4 regions of the Shinella sp. HY16 genome follow, and region 3 is predicted to be linked to each of the others. Evidence: predicted binding sites of a transcription regulator. Region 3 holds the regulator's gene; each other region holds the start of a gene.

Region 1 (2,975 bases), 460 kb from region 3:
GTCCGTCTCGATGATATCGGCGGCTGCGGCGAGCATCGGGATGTCGCGGGCGCGGGCATAGTCGTGCAGGTTGCGGATCGTCGTGTCGCCGAGGCCGCGCTTCGGCGTGTTGACGATGCGCTCGAAGGCGAGGTCGTCGGCCGGCTGGCTGACCAGGCGGAAATAGGCCATGGCATCGCGGATTTCGAGGCGCTCGTAGAAGCGCGGGCCGCCGATGACGCGGTAGTTGAGGCCGAGCGTGACGAAGCGGTCTTCGAATTCGCGCATCTGGAAGGACGCACGAACGAGGATCGCCATGTCGTTCAGCTTGTGCTCCTTGCGCTGGAGCTGTTCGATCTCCTCGCCGACGGCGCGGGCCTCTTCCTCCGAATCCCAGGCGGCATGCACGACGACCTTGTCGTCTTCGGGGTCGCGCCGGTCGGTGAACAGCGTCTTGCCGAGGCGGTCCTCGTTGTGGGCGATGAGGTGGCCGGCCGCACCGAGGATATGGGCGGTGGAGCGGTAGTTGCGCTCCAGCTTGACGACCTTGGCGCCCGGGAAATCCTTCTCGAAGCGCAGGATGTTGTCCACTTCCGCACCGCGCCAGCCATAGATCGACTGGTCGTCGTCGCCGACGCAGCAGACGTTCTGCGGCGTGCCTTTCGGCCGCTGTGCGAGCAGACGCAGCCACATGTATTGCGCCGTGTTGGTGTCCTGGTACTCGTCGACCAGAATGTAGCGGAATTTCTGGTGGTACTCGGCGAGCACATCCGGATTGGCGCGGAACAGGCGGATCGGGTGCAGCAGCAGGTCGCCGAAGTCGCAGGCGTTCAGCGTCTTCAGGCGGTTCTGGTAGGCGATGTAGAGTTCGCGGCCCTTGCCGTTGGCGAAGGCGCGGGCATCGCCCTCCGGGATCTGCGCGGGATCGAGGCCCTTGTTCTTCCAGCCGTCGATCATGCCGGCGAACTGCTTTGCCGGCCAGCGTTTGTCGTCGATGCCCTCGGCCTGGATGATCTGCTTGACCAGCCGCACCACATCGTCGGTGTCGAGGATGGAGAAATCCGACTTGAGGCCGACGAGTTCGGCGTGGCGCCGCAGGAGCTTCACGCCGATCGAGTGGAAGGTGCCGAGCCAGGGCATGCCCTCGACGGCCCCGCCGACGAGGAGGCCGATGCGCTCCTTCATCTCGCGTGCCGCCTTGTTGGTGAAGGTCACGGCCAGCATCTGGCTGGGGAAGGCGCGGCCGGTGGCGAGGATATGGGCGATGCGGGTGGTCAGCACGCGCGTCTTGCCGGTACCGGCGCCGGCAAGCACCAGCACGGGTCCGTCGAGCGTTTCCACCGCCTCGCGCTGCTCTGGGTTGAGGCCGGAGAGATAATCCGGCGCCCGGTGCGCGTCGCGGGCCGCCATGGCACGCGCGGCGATGCCGCCCGTCGGCTTGGCCGGTGCTGCGGGCTTGCCGGCCAGCTGCGGGTCCTCGTCGAAGAAGGGAATGTCGTCGTAACCGCTGATCATGCGGCTCAATGTAGTGATTCGGTCCCGAAAGGCCAGTTTTCCGTTCTGCTTTTATTCCACGGGGGAAAAGAATGGCCGGAAGATTGTGGAAAGCGGCGCTGTTCAGGCCTGTCGGCGGTCCGCATCGAAGAGGTCGTCCACGGGCACCTGCAGGGCGGTGGCGAGCTGGTTCGTCTTGCCGGCAAGCGAGACGATGGCCAGGAGTTCGGCATAGTGCGCGTCCGTCATGCCCTTGGCTTTCGCCGCCGCGGTGTGGGAGTGGACACAATAGCTGCAGCCGTTCGTTATCGAGACCGCGATATAGAGCATCTCCTTGACGAGCGGATCGAGCGTCGAGGGTGTCGCCATGACGACCTTCACCTCCGCCCAGGTGCGCTCCAGGAGCGCCGGGTCGAAGGCGAGGTAGCGCCACATGTTGTTGACGAAGTCCGACTTGCGGGTGGCGCGGATGTCGTCGAACACCGCCTTGACGCGCGGATCGGCTTCCAGATTGTCGGCGGGCTTGACGGTGCTCATGAGCGTCTCCGAGGAATGGGCCGGCGGAAAACCGCCGGCCGGAAGGGATCAGGCGAGGGCGATGACACGGGACGGGCCACCCGTGCCGCCGCGCACCTTGGGTGCGCCGACGAAGAGGGTCGCGCCCTTGGCCGGAAGCTTGTCCAGATTGGCGGCCGCTTCAAGGCCCCAGCGGCCCGAGGGCAGCCAGGAATAGTGCGTGGCGAAATCCGGGGAGATGCCGTGGTCGAGCGAAAGCGTATCGACGGCGATGCCGACGGCGCTCGAATTTTCCGCAAGGTACTGCACCGCTTCGACATGGAAGCCGGGGAAGTGCAATTTCCCCTCGCCATCGGCATTGCGGAACTTGTCGGTGCCGAGGTGCTTGTCCCAGCCGGAAAGAAGGGCAACGCAGGCCTTTTCCGGCAGGTCGCCATTGGCGGATATCCAGGCCTTGATGTCATCCGGCGTCAGCTGCGCATCGGCATTGGCGGCGGCCTTTTCCCGGATGTCGATGACGGCGAGGGGCACGACCAGATCGGATACCGGGATTTCCGCCACGGATGTGCCGTCCTCGGTAAAATGCAGCGGCGCATCGAGATGGGTGCCGGTGTGCTCGTTGTACCGGAGTTCGAAGATGTTGAACTTGTGTTCCTTGTAGTTGAACTTCTGCTCGCGCCAGAACTGCTGCGGCCCGAAAAAGGTCGGGAACTCCTCATAGAGTTCGTGGGTGAGGTCCGTTGCCTTCGTCGGAGCCTGGGCCAGTGCCGGGCTCAGCGCGCCGCTACCTGCGGCAGCGACCGTTGCTGCTCCGGCGGCGGCGGCGCGGAAAAAGCTTCTCCTCGAAAGCATGCGGTTCTTGACGGTATCGATGACGCAGGCGTCACACATGGAATTCCCCCTGTCGTTCAATGCGTTGATGAAAGAATACTGAAATAGGGCTTGGCCGCTGAGGCCTGGAAAAAGCTATCACAAGTGTTGGAGGC
Region 2 (2,975 bases), 460 kb from region 3:
AGGACGACGGTGTGGCCGGCGATGCCCGACTTACGCAGGCGCGTGGCGACCTTCTCGCTGAGACGGCGCAGGTGCGCCACCAGCTCGTCATAGCTTGAAATGTCGTCGAAGAAGGTGGTTTCGGCCGATACGCTCTTGGCCGGATCGTTCGCATGCACCTCCCGGTCGTCCTGCCCGCGGGAGAGGTTGAAGAGCCGTTTGCCCATGACGCCGTAGCGGCGCATCAGGTCGGTTTCCTGCATGGTCTGCAGCTGGCCGACAGTGCGGATGCCGTCGCGCTCCAGCGTCTCGGCAAAGGCCTTGCCGACGCCCCAGATGAGGCGCACCGGCTTCTCGCGCAGGAAGTCGAGCGCCTCGGCTTCGCCGATGACGGAAAAACCACGCGGCTTGTTGAGGTCCGAAGCCACCTTGGCGAGGAACTTGCAGTAGGAAAGGCCGATCGAGATGGTGATGCCGACTTCGTTTTCGACGCGTTGGGCAAATCGGGCGAGCACACGGGCAGGTGGATCGTGGTGCAGGCGTTCGGTGCCCTTGAGCTCCAGAAAGGCCTCGTCGATGGAAAGCGGCTGAACGAGCGGCGTCAGGTCCTGCATCATCGCGCGCACCTGCCGGCCGACGGCGACGTATTTCTCCATGTTCGGACTGATGACGATGGCGTTGGGACAGGCCTCCAGCGCCTTGAACATCGGCATGGCCGAACGCACGCCGTGGATCCGTGCGACATAGCAGGCGGTGGAGACGACGCCGCGTTTGCCACCGCCGATAATGACCGGCTTGTCCGCAAGGTCCGGATTGTCGCGCTTCTCGATCGCCGCATAAAAGGCGTCGCAGTCGATATGGGCGAGCGTCAGACCATAGAGTTCGGCATGATAGACGAGGCGGGGGCTGCCGCACGCGCGACAACGGCGCAGGTTCACAGGCTGCCCGGCAAGGCAGTCGCGGCAGAAGCCCGGAAAACGCGATTCGGCTGTGCTCATCATGCGGAACAAATATTGAACATCGCGACATTACCGCTTAAATTCACGAGTCTCAAGCGCTGCGGGAGGTGAAGGCATGACGACGCACAGGCAAGCGCGTGGAGATCCCCGCTTATCGCCCGCTCAGAAATCGTCGCTGCCGTGCGGCCCGCTGAGGACGGCGTGGGCGTGCACCACCGCCTCCGGCGTGACACCTGTCGCGGTGCTGAAAGAAAGGAGCGTCGGTTCGTACTCCATCAGGAAAGCGACGAGGCCGGCGAGAAAGCCGGGATCGTCGATGGCATTGCGCACATCCGAAGGTGAGACGCCGGTGAGCGAGAGGAAACGCGAGAGCAGTTCGGGTTCTCCGGCCAGCCAGCCGAGGATGGCGACGGCGGTTGCCTCGGCATCGGCAACCGCGGGTGTATCTTTTTGGCTTTTCATCGTTTTTCCTCGGGAAATTTACCTTTTAATCAACCAAGTCGCGCTAACGTCGATGCGGACAAGCTGGGTGATTTCGGCTTTGCCGCAACTTATCGATCCACCGGAAGGTTGCAAGGCCGGCGAGAGGAACAGGGACGCACGATGCCCAAGCAGGTGATGATTGTCGAGGACAACGAGCTCAACATGAAGCTCTTCCGGGATCTCATCGAGGCGTCCGGCTATACGACCATCCAGACCCGGAATGGTATGGAAGCCCTTGATCTTGCCCGCAAACACCGCCCGGACCTGATCCTGATGGATATCCAGCTTCCCGAGGTCTCCGGCCTCGAAGTCACCAAGTGGCTGAAGGAAGACGACGAGTTGCATGTCATCCCGGTGATTGCCGTCACGGCCTTCGCGATGAAGGGCGACGAGGAGCGGATCCGCCAGGGCGGCTGCGAGGCCTATGTCTCCAAGCCGATCTCCGTTCCGAAGTTCATCGAAACCATCAAAACCTATCTCGGCGACGCATGAGTCGGAGGTCAGGGCCATGACAGCGCGCATTCTCGTCGTCGACGACATTCCGGCAAACGTAAAGCTGCTCGAGGCGCGGCTGCTCGCGGAGTATTTCGACGTGCTGACGGCCGAGAATGGCTATGATGCGCTTGCCATGTGCGAACGCACGCAGGTGGATCTCATCCTGCTCGACATCATGATGCCCGGCATCGATGGTTTCGAGGTCTGCGAACGGTTGAAGGCCAATCCGCGCACGGCCCATATCCCTGTTGTCATGGTGACGGCGCTCGACCAGCCCTCCGACCGCGTGCGCGGCCTCAAGGCCGGCGCCGACGATTTTCTCACCAAGCCGGTCAACGACCTGCAACTCATGTCACGGGTGAAGAGCCTCGTGCGGCTGAAGACGTTGACGGACGAGCTGCGCATGCGCGCGGCCACCGCCCGCGCCATTTCCCTGGAGGAGGGGCTGGACAGCAATCTCGGCGACGAGCCGGGCGATATCCTCCTCGTCGATGGCCGCGCCAGCTCCCAGGAGCGCATCACCCGCGCGCTGAAGCCGATCGCCGAGGTCACCTCGATGTCCGATCCGCAGGCTGCACTCTTCCAGGCGGCCGAAAGCAATTTCGAGCTGGTGATCGTCAACGCCAATTTCGAGGACTACGATCCGCTGCGCCTGTGCTCGCAGCTCCGCTCGCTGGAACGCACCCGCTTTCTGCCGATCCTGCTGATCGCGGAGCAGGGTGACGACGACATGGTGGTGCGCGCACTCGATCTCGGCGTCACGGACTATCTGATGCGGCCGATCGACCCGAACGAGCTGATCGCCCGCAGCCTCACCCAGATCCGCCGCAAGCGCTGCAACGACCGCCTGCGCGCCAGCGTGCGCCAGACGATCGAATTGGCCGTCACGGACGGCCTGACGGGTCTGCACAACCGTCGTTATCTCGACAGCCACATGAAGCTGCTGATCGACCGTGCGACGGCGCGGGGCCGGCCTCTGTCGGTCTGCATCACGGATATCGACCGCTTCAAGCTGGTCAACGACACCTATGGCCACGATGCCGGCGATGCGGTGCTGCG
Region 3 (2,975 bases):
CCGGAAGTGCTGGTGTCCGAGGATGGCCGCCTCGTTGCCATCCTTCGCGGCGAAACCGTCGCCACAAACCGGGCAAGACCGCCAGACTTCATCTATTCGCAGTGGCGGCGCGCCCTTCGGCTCGGCGAACTTGTAAAACCGGAGATCCGCAGAAGCGCCGGCTTGACCCTTGAAGAAGCCGTCAGCACCACGGGTGCTGCAGAAAGCCGAAACAAGCCCCGGCGCAGGGCCGACCGGCAGAAGGCGAGGGACGCCATGGCGTCCGCGCTCGCGGAGGCCCGGGCCGGCAATGGCTTCGTCTGCGAGGCAAAGGCATTCTGTGCCGCCGTCTCGCCAAGCGGCTGGCGGATCGTGACCCTCGACGACGTCGCCTTCCTGGGCACGGCCTGCGACGCTGCCGACCTCGTCGTCGTGTCCCTGGCCCTGCGGCTCAAGGCTTGCCGCTCGGGTGCGCGCCTGGTGACGGCGCGTCACCTGAGGCGAACCGGCGCCCTCGAAATCCACCCGGACGCCGAAGGCCTATCCAACATCTTTTCAGTTGCGCAGGTCACACCAGCCGTGGAAAGTCTCGACCGGCCCTGGGCCCGCCACCGCAGCTACGACTGGCGCACAGGCAGTTTCGATCCGCCGGGCGATCAGTGATAGCGGCGAATGAGGCCAACCAGCTTGCCCTGGATTTTTACCCGGTCCGGCCCGAAGATGCGGGTCTCGTAGGCGGGGTTTGCCGCTTCGAGCGCGATCGACGCGCCCTTGCGGCGGAAGCGCTTCAGCGTGGCTTCCTCGTCGTCGACAAGCGCCACGATGATTTCGCCGGGATTGGCGCTGCTCGCCGTGCGGATGATCACCGTGTCGCCATCGAGAATGCCGGCCTCGATCATCGAATCGCCCTTGACCTCCAGCGCATAGTGATCGCCGTTGCCGATCATCTCGGCTGGAACGGTGATGTCATGGGTGTTGTTCTGGATGGCGGAGATCGGCACGCCGGCAGCGATGCGGCCCATGACAGGAACGGAGACGGATGAGGAAACCTCGGCCATGGGCGTGCGCTGCGGCGGGGCGGCGACGGGAGCGGGGGGCTGCTTGCCGCGACTGCCCTCGATGACGGCAGGTGAAAAGCCGCGGCGCGGCTGCAGGCTCTGGGTATAGGCTTCGGGAAGCTTTATCACCTCGAGCGCGCGGGCCCGGTTCGGCAGGCGCCGGATGAAGCCGCGTTCCTCCAGCGCCGTGATGAGGCGGTGGATGCCCGATTTCGACGCGAGATCCAGCGCGTCCTTCATCTCGTCGAAGGAGGGAGGAATACCGGACTCCTTCATCCGTTCATGAATGAACAGGAGAAGTTCCTGTTGTTTCCGCGTGAGCATGGCCCCTCCACCGAGAATCGAGTGAAACAAATCCAGAACAGACACTATCTGTTCCATATGTGTTCTGCAAGGGGCTGCTGAAACAATAATAGTACTGTTCAGGCGGATGGTTCGCGCAGGAGAAGCACTGTACAGGGCGCGCCTGCAGGGGCCGCCGGAGCGTGGGGTGCGCGGACGAGAAGGCCCTCGGATGCGGCGAAGGCCTTCATCATGGAGGAATCCTGCTTGTCGAGGGGCGTGACGAGCAGGTCTCCGGCGGGGTCGCGGGCAATGCGTGCGCGAACATAGTCCTGCCGGTGGTCGTTCTCCTTGAGCGGCACGGCGGCGATGGCCGGACGTTCGCGGTTTTCCGCGGGAAGGCGGGCGAGGCGGCGCACGAGGGGAACGAGGAAGAGGTGCGAGCAGACGAGACTCGAAACAGGGTTGCCGGGCAGGCCCACGACGTGCACGTCGCCGAGGTGGCCGACCATCAGGGGTTTGCCGGGGCGCATGGCGATGCGCCAGAAATCGAGGTCCATGCCGGCTTCGCCGAGCACGGGCTGCACAAGGTCGAAATCCCCGACGGAGGCGCCGCCGAGCGTGACGAGCGCGTCGATACCGAGCGACAGCGCGTGGCGCACGGCGTTCAGAATCGCGTCCTTGTCGTCGCCGACGATACCGAGGTCGATCACCTCCGCGCCTGCCGCGCGGGCGAGCGCGGCGACGCCGTAGGTGTTGGATGCAATGATCTGGCTGGCGCCTGGAGGCGTGCCCGGCGACACAAGCTCGTCGCCGGTGGCGAGCACGGCGATGCGCGGGCGTGTATAGACGGTCACCGCCGCATGGTTCATGGCTGCCGCGACCGTCAGGCGGCCGGCATCGAGCACGTCCCCGGCCCTCAGGACGATTTCGCCTTCGGAAAAATCCTGGCCGCGCGGGCGGATGTGGCGCCCCTTCGGTGTGAGGAAGGTGGTGCGGATGCGGCCGTCTTCCAGAACCTCGGCATCTTCCTGCAGGAGCACGGTATCGGCGAAGGCCGGCAGCGGGGCGCCGGTGAAGATACGCACGGCCTCGCCGGGGCCTGCGGTGCCCTGGAAGGCGTGGCCAGCGGACGACATGCCCGCAACGCTCAGGATCGAGCCGAGCGTGGCTATATCCGCGTGGCGCACGGCATAACCGTCCATCGCGGAATTGTCGAAGGGCGGCTGCGTCAGCCTGGCAGCAACATCCTCGGCAAGCACGCGGCCATCCGCCTCATGCAGGCGGACCAGCTCTGTCCGCTGCGTCGGCCGGGCGGCCGAAAGCAGGCGATGGAGGGCGTCTTCGACAGGCAGCAGCGACATCAGCCTGCGTCTCCGCGCCGGTAGTCGCCGGAGCGGCCGCCGGATTTTTCGACGAGGCGGATGCCGCCGATCTCCATCTCGCGGTCTGCGGCTTTCGCCATGTCGTAGATGGTGAGGCAGGCGACGCTGACGGCGGTGAGCGCCTCCATCTCCACGCCGGTGCGGCCGGTCAGCTTGGCCATAGCCTCGATCCGCAGTCCCGGAAGGCTGCGGTCCTCGCGGATGTCGACCGCGACCTTGCTCAGCATCAGGGGATGGCAGAGCGGGATGAGGCTGGCGGTCTGCTTGGCGG
Region 4 (2,975 bases), on a different contig from region 3:
GCTTCAGCACCCGGAAGCCGGCAACCCGGTCGCGCGGGTTTTGGCTAAATCGCATGACCGCCAGCATGTCCTTCACATGGGCAGCGTCCAAAAATTTGAGGCCGCCAAATTTGACAAAGGGAATGTTTCTCCGCGTGAGCTCTATTTCCAGCGCGCTGCTGTGACTGGAGGTTCGGAACAGCACGGCCTGCTGTTTCAGCGTCATGCCGATCTCCCGGTTGGCCAGCACCTGCTCGACGATATAGGCGGCCTGGTCGATCTCGTCCTTGACGGTGACGAGCATGGGCCGCTGCTCGGAGACCCGATCGGTCCAGAGGTTTTTGGTATAGCGCTCCCGTGCCAGCTCGATGACGGCATTGGCGGCGGCAAGGATCGGCTGCGTCGAGCGGTAGTTGCGGTCGAGCGTGATGACGTCAGCGGGTTTCGGCGAGAACTCCTTCGGGAAATCCAGGATGTTGCGAATGGTCGCCGCGCGAAAGGAATAGATCGACTGTGCATCGTCGCCGACGACGGTCAACCCGCGGCCGCCGGGGGCCAGCGACATGAGGATCGAGGCCTGCAGACGATTGGTGTCCTGGTATTCGTCGACGAGGATGTGGTCGAAGCGCTTGCCGACATCCTCGGCCAGTTCCGGTTCTGAAACCATCTGTGCCCAGTAAAGCAGCAGATCGTCGTAATCCAGGACGTTCTGCGCTTGTTTGGCCTCGGTGTAGGCGGCGAAGAGCTGCTTCAGCTCTTCCTCCCATTCCAATACCCACGGATAGGAGGATTTCAGGACCTCCTTGATCGAGGCCTCGGAATTGACGACGCGAGAATAGATGGCGATGCAGGTGCTCTTGGTGGGGAACCGGCTCTGCTTGGCGGAAAAGCCAAGGTCATGCCGAACGAGGTTCATCAGGTCGGCGCTGTCCTCCCGGTCATGGATGGTGAAATCGACGCTGAGGCCGATCTGCTCGGCATACATCCGCAAGAGCCGCGCGCCGATCCCGTGGAACGTGCCGGCCCAGGCCAGGGCGTCGGTCATGATGGCGGCATTGTCGCCCAGCACTTGGCGGCAGATGCGCTGCACCCGGCGCGCCATCTCGGAGGCTGCCCGCCGCGAAAACGTCATCAGCAGGATACGGCGCGGATCGGCGCCGTTGACGATCAGGTGCGCGACGCGGTGTGCCAGCGTGTTGGTTTTGCCGCTGCCCGCGCCGGCGATAATCAGGAGCGGGCCGCCGATTTTTCCATCCTGCAGGCCAATGCCATGTTCGACGGCCTCGCGCTGCCGATCGTTGAGTTTTTCGAGATGCGCCGCCGCCATTTGTCCCCAGCATGCCTAAGAAAAATTTCCTACCCCTCCGATCGCGGGATATCTCCTTGATGCAGCTAAAGGATTCGTTTCAACGACTTAGCCGAGGGGCAACTTCCGGACCGGAGTCCCGATTGACTCAGTTGGGCAATCGGAACAAATAATGAACATACCAGCTTCAAGAACCGCTGGAAACCCTAGGGAGTAACAATTCTGCCGTGACCAACCATGCCCTCAACCCCGTGCTGGCCGAGCTTCGCGAGCGCATCGAGCAGCTCGAAGGCGGCGCAACGCGCGCGCGTCAGGTGCTGCCTTTCGGGGTTACCGAGGTCGACCGGGCATTGCCGGGCGGAGGGCTCGCCTTCGGGGCGCTGCACGAGATCGCCGGCGGCGGGGGAGGGACGGTCGACGGGGCTGCGGCCGCACTGTTCGTGGCGGGCGTCGCGGCGCGGTCCGGCGGCAAGGTGCTCTGGTGCATGACGCGCCCGGACCTTTTTTTCCCAGCCGTGACGCAGGCCGGGCTCCATCCGGATCGTGTGGTGTTTTGCGAAAGCGACCGTGAAGAGCAGGTATTAGACGCGATGGAGCAGGGCTTGTCGTTTCGTGGCCTCGCGATCGTTGTCGGTGAACTCGTTCGTCTGCCGATGACCGTCTCACGGCGCCTGCAGCTCGCGGCCGAGAAGACAGGGGCCATGGGCATCGTGCTTCGGCGATGGCGACGACAGAACGAAGCTTCGGACTATGGGCAGCCGACGGCCTCGACGACGCGGTGGCGCATCAGCACCCTGCCGTCGCAAAGACTGCCGGTGGCTGGTGTTGGCAGGGCGCGCTGGCTGGCGGAACTGATGCGCGTCAAGGCCGGCGAATGCGCCGAATTCGAAATTGGAGCCCCCGATGCCAAGGGTCGTATCTGTCTACTTCCCGCAGCTGTCGACCGAGCGGATCAGACGGCGCGCTGGCGAAGCCTTGCCGGCTGACAAGCCGCTGGTCGTGATTGCCTGCCGCGGATCGAAACGATGGATCTCCGCCGCCGATCCGACAGCCCAGAAGCTTGGTCTGCGCATTGGCATGGCCGCCAGCAAAGCGCAGGCCATGGTCGCCGATCTTCTCATGGTCGATGCGGCCCCGGCCGAAGATGCGGCGGCGCTGGAGCGGCTGGCGCTTTGGACGCTGCGGCAATATAGCCCCGTCGTTGCGGTCGACGGCGCCGACGGTCTCGTCATCGATACGGAGGGCGCCGATCATCTTCGTGGGGGCGAGGCGCTTCTCGTGTCCGGCCTCATCAATCTCTTGCGCGGCCGTGGGCTGACGGCGCGCGCCGCTGTCGCCGACACCTGGGGCGCCGCGCATGCGCTTGCCCGGATGCTGGCGGCGGAAACGACGGTGGTGCCGTCGGGCGATGTGACGAAAGCGGTCATCGACCTGCCGATCGTCGCCCTGCGGCTGCCTGCAGAGGTCGTCCGGGGCCTGCGTGTTCTCGGCATCGATACGGTCGGCCAGCTCTCGGCCATGCCGCGCGCACCGCTGACGTTGCGGTTCGGGCCGGAACCGGCGCGTCGGCTTGACCAGATGTTCGGCCGGATCGCCGAACCGATCGAGCCGATCCGCACGCCGGAACTGATCGAGGTCTCGAAGAATTTTGCCGAACCGATCGGTGCCCCAGAGACCATCGCCAAATATG

The links. The regulator LexA, encoded in region 3, represses DNA repair genes until DNA is damaged. The targets are predictions, from matches to a motif close to TGTTCNNNNTGTGTTCNG.
Region 1: a site for LexA is predicted at 1,536-1,553, ahead of K0P03_RS11270 (ATP-dependent helicase). Genes of this name have one in related genera too.
Region 2: a site for LexA is predicted at 982-999, ahead of K0P03_RS06515 (DNA polymerase IV). Genes of this name have one in related genera too.
Region 4: a site for LexA is predicted at 1,447-1,464, ahead of K0P03_RS21395 (ImuA family protein). Genes of this name have one in related genera too.

What each region holds. Positions count from the first base shown of each region.
Region 1 covers NZ_JAHYXL010000001.1:2,237,321-2,240,295, reverse strand. Annotated here, with positions in the region: gene K0P03_RS11270 (ATP-dependent helicase) at 1-1,494, opposite strand, end outside; gene K0P03_RS11265 (carboxymuconolactone decarboxylase family protein) at 1,597-2,010, opposite strand; gene K0P03_RS11260 (cyclase family protein) at 2,059-2,880, opposite strand.
Region 2 covers NZ_JAHYXL010000001.1:1,321,823-1,324,797, forward strand. Annotated here, with positions in the region: gene K0P03_RS06515 (DNA polymerase IV) at 1-977, opposite strand, end outside; gene K0P03_RS06520 (DUF3572 domain-containing protein) at 1,101-1,400, opposite strand; gene K0P03_RS06525 (response regulator) at 1,542-1,913, shown strand; gene K0P03_RS06530 (PleD family two-component system response regulator) at 1,930-2,975, shown strand, end outside.
Region 3 covers NZ_JAHYXL010000001.1:1,779,758-1,782,732, reverse strand. Annotated here, with positions in the region: gene K0P03_RS09105 (ComEC/Rec2 family competence protein) at 1-642, shown strand, start outside; gene lexA (transcriptional repressor LexA) at 636-1,361, opposite strand; gene K0P03_RS09095 (molybdopterin molybdotransferase MoeA) at 1,460-2,683, opposite strand; gene moaC (cyclic pyranopterin monophosphate synthase MoaC) at 2,683-2,975, opposite strand, start outside.
Region 4 covers NZ_JAHYXL010000002.1:244,766-247,740, forward strand. Annotated here, with positions in the region: gene K0P03_RS21390 (ATP-dependent helicase) at 1-1,306, opposite strand, end outside; gene K0P03_RS21395 (ImuA family protein) at 1,513-2,271, shown strand; gene K0P03_RS21400 (Y-family DNA polymerase) at 2,189-2,975, shown strand, end outside.